DNA from 2 places in the Vulcanococcus sp. DEBay_Sum29NL08_54 genome. Region 1 is predicted to be linked to the other one. Evidence: riboswitches for the same ligand, from Rfam matches in the RefSeq annotation. Region 1 holds a riboswitch; the other holds the start of a gene.
What was found. Region 1 has a riboswitch for cobalamin ahead of QZ186_RS00040 (HupE/UreJ family protein). Riboswitches for the same ligand answer to the same signal wherever they lie in the genome.

Region 2: it holds a riboswitch for cobalamin, as region 1 does, so the genes downstream of both, QZ186_RS02425 (HupE/UreJ family protein) here and QZ186_RS00040 (HupE/UreJ family protein) in region 1, are expected to answer to the same signal.

What each region holds. Positions count from the first base shown of each region.
Region 1 is NZ_JAFMNJ010000001.1:1,318-5,942, reverse strand. It holds partial or broken gene QZ186_RS00045 (GTP-binding protein) at 1-582, opposite strand, end outside; gene QZ186_RS00040 (HupE/UreJ family protein) at 585-1,175, opposite strand; cobalamin riboswitch at 1,200-1,348, opposite strand; gene QZ186_RS00035 (pentapeptide repeat-containing protein) at 1,354-1,890, opposite strand; gene upp (uracil phosphoribosyltransferase) at 1,946-2,617, shown strand; gene QZ186_RS00025 (hypothetical protein) at 2,643-2,939, shown strand; gene ilvD (dihydroxy-acid dehydratase) at 2,982-4,625, shown strand, end outside.
Region 2 is NZ_JAFMNJ010000004.1:38,679-43,303, reverse strand. It holds gene QZ186_RS02435 (Fur family transcriptional regulator) at 1-224, shown strand, start outside; gene QZ186_RS02430 (hypothetical protein) at 225-365, opposite strand; gene QZ186_RS02425 (HupE/UreJ family protein) at 431-1,006, opposite strand; cobalamin riboswitch at 1,033-1,175, opposite strand; gene QZ186_RS02420 (GTP-binding protein) at 1,176-2,327, opposite strand; gene QZ186_RS02415 (hypothetical protein) at 2,389-2,901, opposite strand; gene QZ186_RS02410 (metal ABC transporter substrate-binding protein) at 3,060-3,944, shown strand; gene QZ186_RS02405 (hypothetical protein) at 3,974-4,625, shown strand, end outside.

The sequences.
Region 1 (4,625 bases):
CTCGCTTAAACAATCCGCCCGGCTCATCAGCACGAGATCGGCGGCCTCGAGCTGATCGTCGAAGAGCGCGTTGATGTCACTGAGGTGATCCAGGCTTGGATCGGCCTGTCGTTGGGCCTCGAGGGCACTGGGATCGGCAACGACACTTCCGCCACTCAATGCCTCACCGTCGACAACGGTCACCACGCCCGTCACACGGGTCTTGGTGCGAATCTCGGGCCAGCGGAAGGCCTGCACCAGGGGCACGGGCAGGGCGAGGCCACTGGTTTCGACGACGATTCCATCGAGTTGGTCAGCGCGCTGCAGCAACTGCTGCATGACCGGCAGAAACTCGTCCTGGACGGTGCAGCAGAGGCAACCGTTGGCCAGCTCAACGACCCGTCCGTCGAGCTCATCCTCAGGGCAAAAGCCGCAGCTGCGAATCAGATCGCCATCGATCCCCACCTCACCAAACTCGTTCACCAGAACGGCAAGCCGCAGGCCACTGGAGACCAGCAGCTGACGCAACAGTGTCGATTTACCAGCGCCAAGAAACCCGGTCACCACCGTGACCGGGAGGCGTGATGCGGGTGCCACAGTCATGGTCAGGCGACGAGCGCGGTCCAGGTGAAGGCGGCGCCGATGCCGACCATCACACCGGCGAGGAGCTGTTTCTGGCTCAGCGGGAGCTCCTGGCTGAAGCGACGCAGGCCAACGAGGGAGAGGGTCAACAGAGCGCCTTGGCTGAGCAACAAACCCAGCAGGTAGAAGGCAATGGGGGTGGACTCCCAGCCAATCACCGAGGCGCTGAGCACATAACCGTGCAGAGCGAAGGCGGGAATCAAGCTGAGGGCAGGAAGACGGCCCACGATCACGAGGCCCTCGACCACCAGGGAGAGGGAGACCAGTGCCTCGGCACCAGGCAGACCGGGCAACCAAAGACCCAGTGCCGTGGCGCTGAGGCCCACCAGCAGCAACGCCATGGTCCAACGCATGGAGCGTTGAAAGCCGACCAGGGCCAGGGCAATCAGAAAGAGCAGATGGTCAGGCCCCAGCAGCGGGTGGGCCAGACCACTGATCAATCCACTCACCGGTGAGGGAACCAGCGCCATGGACTCCATCGGGTGATGGGCCAGAGCTGGCGCGGCAGAGAGGGAAGCCAGCAGGAGCGCAGGGGCCCCGAAACGCTTGAACATCAATAGGACTGGTCCGCGCCAGGTGATTAATGGGAGTGAACCGGCGGGCGTTCTGACTGGAGCCCTGGGGACAGGACTCTTCACAGCTGCGGGACAGCGCCGGAATTACACCGGACTTTCCCCGTTTCCTCCTCGGGCTGATCCCCCGAAGAACCGGAGCACTGAGCCTAAGCGCTGATTAACGACAGGCCAGGCTTTCGCGGGTATCGACACCCGTACGTGGATTGACGCCGCTGGCCCGGGCACAAAGGGCCTTCTGCTGCGGAAGGTCCAGAACCGCGTCGGTGAAGTCCGTGCCTTCGATGACCGCGCCGGTGAACTTGCTGTTCATCAGCATCGCGTTGCGAAAGACCGCACCGCTGAGGTCAGCGTTGTCAAAGCGGGTGGCGAAGGCCACGGCATCCTCGAGATCAGCCGCCGAGAGGTTGGCGTTTTGCAGATTGGCGGTGTTGAACACGGCCCCGCGCAGGTCGGTCTCACTGAGGTCAAACCCCTCCATGGAGGCTTTTAGAAACTCCTGCTGCTGAAGGTTTCGGCCGTGCATGTCCGGTTGCAGGTCCTGAGCGCTGCGCTGACCACGTAGTTCGGGGGCGGTAATCGCCAAGGCCGGGGAGGCCACTGGAAGAACAGAGGCCAGCAGCAGAACAACGCCGAGGGCGAGGGTGCTCAATGAGCGGGCCACGAGCAACTGAATGAGCGCAACGAGGTTCCGCACTGCAGCTTTAACTTGGGCGCTCAAGTTATTGCAGGCGGATACCGGAGCGCGACCGATGAGCAAGACCCTTCGGGTGGTGGTCCCTCCCCATCCCCTCATTGGCCATTGGCTGACCGTGTTGCGGGATCGAGAGACCCCTCAGCCCCTCTTTGCAACGGCGATGGCCGAACTGGGTCGATGGTTGACCTATGAGGCCATGCGGGACTGGATTCCTTACCAGCGGGTGCAGGTGCAGACACCACTGGCCCAGACGGAAGGGACCATCGTTGACGGTTCGATTCCGGTACTGGCTGTGCCCATCCTCCGAGCTGGATTGGGGCTATGGGACGGAGCCAAGTCGGTGATCCCTAGCGCTGCCGTCGCCCACATGGGCCTGCAACGGGATGAGGCCAGCGGTCGCTGCCGGTGTTACTTCAACGGTCTTCCGGAGACCATCCCCGCCAATGCAGGGGTGCTGGTCTTTGAACCCATGGTGGCCACTGCTGGAACGCTCCTGAACGTGCTCGAACAGCTGGAGACCAAGGGGGTGACTGGCCAACGGGTGCGGGTGATCTCCACCCTTGCCGCCAGTCCCGGGTTGAAAACCCTCGGTGAGCGCTACAGCGATCTGACCATCTACACCGGCTGTATCGACGCCGAGTTGGACGATCAGCAGCGCATCGTTCCTGGCTTAGGTGACGCTGGCGACCGTCTGTATGGCAGGCCGCAGTCAGGCTTCGTAGGCTGAGGCAACTTCAAAGCAGGTCCACGCGATGTCCAACCGAGACGGCGGTTCAGGTTCTCTGAGCACCCTCTTGGTTGGTGCTGTGATCGGTGCCGCTGGCTTTGCCTGGTGGCTCTATTCCGAGGCTGAGCGGCGCCAGCAAAACACCCGGCAACAGCGAAGCCTGCGCCTAAGTCGGCTGGCCGATCACGACGATCAAGCCTTTGACCCCAACAGCGACCGCCCGGTGGTCCGGGAGGTTGAACTCCAGGACAAGGTTCAAGAGCTCAACCAAGCGATCGAAGACGTTCGCAGGCAGCTCGAGGGGCTGAGCCCCCAGAGCTGACAGGGCTCCTCGGTAGGTTGCTGGGAAGACAACCCCGCAGCCATGCTTCGCTCCGCCGCGATCACCCAGGGCATTCAGCGCTCCCCCAACCGCGCCATGTTGCGGGCTGTCGGTTTTGGAGACGCTGACTTCAACAAACCGATCATCGGCATCGCCAACGGCTACAGCACGATCACGCCCTGCAACCTGGGCCTCAACGATCTGGCCCGCCGGGCTGAGGATGCGGCTCACGCGGCGGGTGCCATGCCCCAGATGTTCGGGACCATCACCGTGAGTGATGGCATCTCGATGGGCACCGAAGGGATGAAGTATTCCCTGGTGAGCCGCGAGGTGATCGCGGATTCAATCGAGACAGCCGTGAACGGTCAGAGCATGGATGCGCTGCTCGCCATCGGCGGCTGCGACAAAAACATGCCTGGGGCCATGCTGGCCATGGCGCGGATGAATATCCCTTCAATCTTTGTCTACGGCGGCACGATCAAACCCGGAAAGCTCGGCGCCTGCGACCTCACCGTTGTGAGTGCCTTTGAGGCGGTGGGTCAGTTCAGCGGTGGACGGATCGACGAGCAGGAGCTCACGGCCATTGAGAAGAACGCCTGCCCTGGCGCCGGCAGTTGCGGCGGCATGTTCACCGCCAACACGATGAGTGCGGCCTTCGAAACCATGGGCCTGAGCCTGCCCTACAGCTCCACCATGGCTGCCGAAGATCCTGAAAAAGCCGATAGCGCTGCCCGCAGCGCGGAGGTGCTGGCTGAGGCGATCAAGGCCAACATCCTTCCCCGCGATCTGATGACCCGCGAGGCCTTTGAAAACGCCATCAGCGTGATCATGGCCGTCGGCGGCTCCACCAACTCCGTGCTCCACCTCCTGGCCGTGGCCCGCACCGCTGGCGTTGATCTCTCGATCGATGACTTCGAGACCATCCGCCAACGGGTGCCCGTGATCTGCGACCTCAAGCCCAGCGGCCGCTACGTCACCGTGGATCTCCACCAGGCCGGTGGCATCCCCCAGGTGATGAAGCTGCTGCTGGATGCCGGTCTGCTCCACGGCGATTGCAAAACGATCGAGGGCAAAACCCTCAAGCAGGTGCTCGCCGATGTTCCCGCGGTGCCCCCAGCCGGCCAAGACGTGATCCGGCCGCTGAGCAATCCGCTCTACGCCAAGGGCCACCTGGCAATCCTCAAGGGCAACCTGGCCGAAGAGGGTGCCGTGGCCAAGATCAGCGGGGTGAAGAATCCGGTGATCACCGGCCCCGCCCGCGTATTTGAAAGCGAGGAAACCTGCCTGGCCGCCATCCTCGATAAGCAGATCAACCCAGGCGACGTGGTGGTGGTGCGACAGGAGGGTCCCGTGGGTGGCCCCGGCATGCGCGAGATGCTCAGCCCCACCGCCGCGATCGTGGGCCAGGGCTTACTGGATTCCGTGGCCCTGATCACCGATGGACGCTTCTCCGGGGGCTCGTTTGGACTGGTGGTCGGCCATGTGGCGCCCGAGGCGGCCGTGGGCGGAACCATCGGTCTGGTCCAGGAGGGCGACAGCATCACCGTTGATGCCAGCCAACTGCTGATCCAACTCAATGTTGATGACGCCGAACTGGCCGCCCGCCGGGCCGCCTGGAGCAAGCCTGAGCCGAGGTACCGCACCGGTGTTTTGGGTAAGTACGCCCGGCTGGTGAGCTCCAGCAGC
Region 2 (4,625 bases), on a different contig from region 1:
TGCCCGAAGGGGGCCGGCGCTTTGAGCTGGCCAGTGATGAGGCCCACCGGGACCACCACCACTTGGTCTGTGCCCGCTGCGGACACACCGAGGAGTTTGAAAGCGAAGCGGTGCTTCAGGCCGGCGGTGAAGCAGCGGCTCTACACGGCTTTCAGCTGCTCAACTGCGTCTTGAACGTGCGGGCGCTTTGTCCCGCTTGTTCCCAGCAGGAGGACGAGGTTTGATCAGCGGCGGTTGACCCGGACCGGCACGAGCGACGGTTGCATCAAACCGCCGCCGCCGTTGTCATCGTCCGAGTCGGTGGCGAGCCAGAAAATCAGACCGACGAGCCCCAGAACCGTTGTGAGTGCAGTGAACTCGGCCATCCGGGGGATGCGGTTCGACACACCATAACGGCGTTTTTCGCTTCTGCTGTCGCGGATGCTGCAGCTCAGAGGGGTGCAATCGCCAGCAGACCGCCGGCCAGCACCAGCAGCCCGGCCCCGAGGCTGGCCAGCTTGCGGTCAAGCCGCTGGCTCAGCCAGGCGCTGCCGCCCACCACCGCAGCGGAGCTCAGCAGGGCGCCAATCCACCAGAAGGAGCTGCCACTGGACTCCAGGCCATGGAGCATGGCGTGCAGGGCGACGGCCCCGCCAACGGCGAGGGCCAGGATCGAACGACCGCAGTGACCGCGCAGCACCAGAACAAGCACGGCAGCAACAGCCGAGATTGCCAGTGCTGCCAGCACTTCAGCCCCGGGTAGTTGCCCGCCAAAGCTGCCCACGATCGAACCCAGCAGCGCGCCAGCAACGGCAGTGGTCAGCAACGGGCGCCCGGCCTGGGCAACACAGAGACCGACGGTCACCAGCATCAGCAGGTGATCCAGTCCGAGCAGGGGGTGCAGGGCGCCACCCATGACGCCATGGTCGGCGCTGCCATGGGCACCGGCCGGGAGCATGGAGAGCAGGCTCAGTCCCAGTCCAGCTGCAGTGCTGCTCAGCAGCGATCGGGTCAGTTTCGAGTTCATGGCAGATCCGGTCCGCGCCGGTGCTGAGGTTGGGGGTGGAGGGCGGCGAGCGTTCTGACTGAGGAGCAGGCGCTCCCATCACAGCTGCGGGACAGTGCCGGAGTCACACCGGACTTTCCTCGTTGCCTTCCTGGGCTGGGTCCAGGAAACCGCTGCTCGGATTATCGCTTCAGGAGAAGCCCTTGCCGGCATCTTTGGCGACGCAGGCCTGAAGTTGCTTGCGGATCTTGGCGTGGTCGAGGTTTTTGCCGATCACGACCAATTGGTTTTTGCGGTCGCTGGGCTTGCTCCACTCGCTGTCGTCGATGGAGAAACGCTTGCCGGCCAGGTGGAAGACGTGGCGCTTGCTGCTCTCGTTGAACCAGAGGATTCCCTTGGCCCGGAAGACCCCCGCAGGCAGCTGGTTGTCGAGGAAGTTCTGAAACTTCCGCAGGGAAAAGGGCCCCTCGGCATTGAAGGAGAGGGAGGTGAATCCCTCGATGGCGAGGTGATCCGCGTGGGAATGGTCGTGGGAGTGCCCGTGATCGTGACTGTGATCGTGTGAATGACCGTGGTCGTGCTCGCAGTGCCCGTGGTCGTGATCACAGTTGCTGTGGTCCTGGTGGTCGTGGGAATGATCGTGGTCGTGCTCATGGACGCAGTGACCGTGGTCGTGGTCGCAGTCGTCGTGGTTTTGCTGCGCAGCCACCTTGTCGCTTTCGAAGAGGCCCACGCTGAGCAGCAGCGGCAGATTGACCTCCCCTTTGACCGAGCGCAGGATCCGCGCATCGGTTTTGATCTCCCGCAGCTTGTCTTCCACCGCAGTGAGGCGCTCCTCGCTCACGAGGTCGCACTTGTTCAGCAGAAGGATGTCCCCATAGACCACCTGGGCCCGGGCCACCTCCCCATCGAGGATCTCGTCGCTGAAGTTCTCAGCATCGACCAGGGTGATGATCGAGTCGAGCCGGGTCTGATCCCGTAGATCGCTGCCGAGGAAGGTCATGGCCACCGGCAGCGGGTCAGCCAGTCCAGTGGTCTCCACCACCAGATAGTCGACCGGATCTGGGCGATCGAGGATCCGGTAGACGGCGTCCAGCAGCTCTCCATTGATGGAGCAGCAGATGCAGCCATTGCTGAGTTCGACCATGTCCTCGCCGGTGGCGATGATCAGGTCGTTGTCGATGCCGATCTCACCAAACTCGTTGACCAGCACAGCGGTTTTGACGCCCTGCTGGTTGCTGAGGATGTGGTTGAGCAGCGTGGTTTTTCCTGCGCCAAGGAAGCCCGTGAGGATGGTCACGGGAAGCCCGCTAGGGGCCTGTTCCATCAGGCTGCTGCTCATGGTGAAGGCGGCTTGCTGCGGCTGGGATCGATCCCCTCAGTCTGGGACGTGGCCTGCAGCTTTAGACGCTGCTCAAGCCACAGGCCTTCAGATAGGTCTGGTCGATGGTTTGGCTTTCGGCTGAGCTGGTGAGGTCCTTGTAGGTCTTGGCCGCGGCTTTGGCTCCAGCGCCATCGCCATCGGAGAGGGCATCGAGCATCGCGTTAATCACGCCGAGTTCCTGTTGCTCGAGCTTGAGGTAGGCCGCTTGGGCGCTTTTGCAGGGGCCATCCTTGAGATCGGCCTGAATGCTCTGCAGAGCGTCGGTGTAGCTCGTGGCGGTCGCCCGGGTCTGTTTGATCAGGGCCTCATGGTCGTGGTCATCTTCAGGATCAAAGCGATCGGGAGAGAGCTCGATCGCGGCCAGGAGATGGCCTTCCAGGGCTGTGATGGCTCCCTCGTTGTAGGCATAGACCTCTTTTTGCGGGCCGCTCATTGCGGACTGGTCTGCGCTGGGCGATTGGCAGGCGGCGAGGGCGAGTAGGCCGCTGGCGAGTGCCGCGGCATGGACGGCTGAGCGACGTGGGAAGGACATCGGCTCTCGAGAGGGCGGGGAGTTGGTTTCAGGCTGATCAGGAATGGCCAACACGGCAACGGGCCAACCCTTAACCCGAGACTGAGAACCGTTATCGTTTCCGGAGCTGCGGGGTGGGTTTGGCGCGTTCTTTGGCGCTTGCGGCTGTTGCAAGTGGATTGACGCTCGTTGCTCCGCAGGCCAGTGCTGCACAGGCCTCCCCCTCGGTTGTTGCAGCGAACGGCATTCTTTGCGACCTCGTTGGTGTGCTGGCGGGATCGAGTGCTTCTGTCGCCTGCCTGGTGCCCGCTGGAGCCGATCCACACGACTACCGCCTGAACGCCAGGGACCGAGCAGCGATTCAGTCGGCCTCTCTGGTCTTCTTGAACGGCTATCGGTTAAGTCCTGCCCTCGAGCGTGTCGGGAAGCTCAAGCGCACGGTCAAGGTGGCCGAACGGGCGGTCCCCTTGAGTCCATCGCGTGATCCGCATGTCTGGCACAACCCGCTCCAGGCGGTGGCGATGACGAGGGTGGTCTCCTCTGAACTCAAGACCTTGGTGACGGCCACGGCCCGCCCGGCGATTGAGGCACGCGCGGCTCGAGTGGCCTCCGTGCTCCAGCAGTTGGATCGATGGGCTGCCGTGCAATTCGCGACGGTGCCCAAGGGGCATCGTGTGGTGCTGACTGAGCACGATGCGATTGCCGCGTTGGCCCGGCGCTACCAGGTTCGCTATGTGCCCTTGATGCGCTCCTTTGCCTCAGGCGGCCCGCTGCGTCCCAGCAGTTTGGGTGAGATCACACAAGCGGTGAAGGGATCGGGAACGAAGTATCTGTTCTCGGAGTCCAAGGCCAACTCAAAAACCTTGCGCCGCATCAGTAAGACCTCGGGGATTCCGATTTATCGCCAGCACTTGGTGGTTGATGGCGTCGCCAAGGGACAGACCTACGTCGCCACGTTCGTCTCCAATGTCTGCACCTTGGTTGATGCCCAGGGTGGACGCTGTGACCGCTCCGCCGCTCACGCACTCGTCGTCCGTTGGAAGGCGATTCGCTCGTCTCGCTGACTGTCGAATCCTCGCTTTGATCTCCTTAGATGATTGGCCCCCGTTCGCTGTTCTTGCCCTTGAGGTGCCTCCCCTTTGGTGTGGGCTGTGCTCTGTTGCTCTCGGCCCCCGCTTTCGCCCACGGCGGAGCGACTGGCGAGGAGCTAAAGCCTGGCGAATTCAAGGCCTCCCCTGTGATCACCATCGAGGGACACGGTGGTCTGGAGAACAATTTGCAGGGGCCGCCCAGGCACTACGCCATCGATGGTCTTTATGGAACGGTTTTGGAGTGGGGGCTCAAGAACCAGGGCAGTTTTGCGATCGAGGCGGCGATTGGTCCAGCCTTTGTCTGGGGTGAGGCTGAGCATTTTTATGGCCAGGTTCATGCCCATGGGGGGCATGCTGATGAAGAGCACGAGGGTGAGTCCTTTACCTCTGCCAGTCCATGGCGCAGGACGGACATTAAGGGCTATCTCACCGCTCGCTATCAACCCTGGAGCAACCTTTCCTTCCAGGCAACCTGGAAGCCGTACTACATCACTCGAACTGAAACCCTGGATGGTCTAGAGGATCAGTTGGGTTTGAGGAATGAGATTCAGGCGGGTGTGCTCTACGCCTTTGGTGATGGCGACGTCAATTTCGCCTTGGGTGATGGCCTGGAGAGTGTTGTGGATGGACTGTTTGTGTCTGCAGTCAACAACA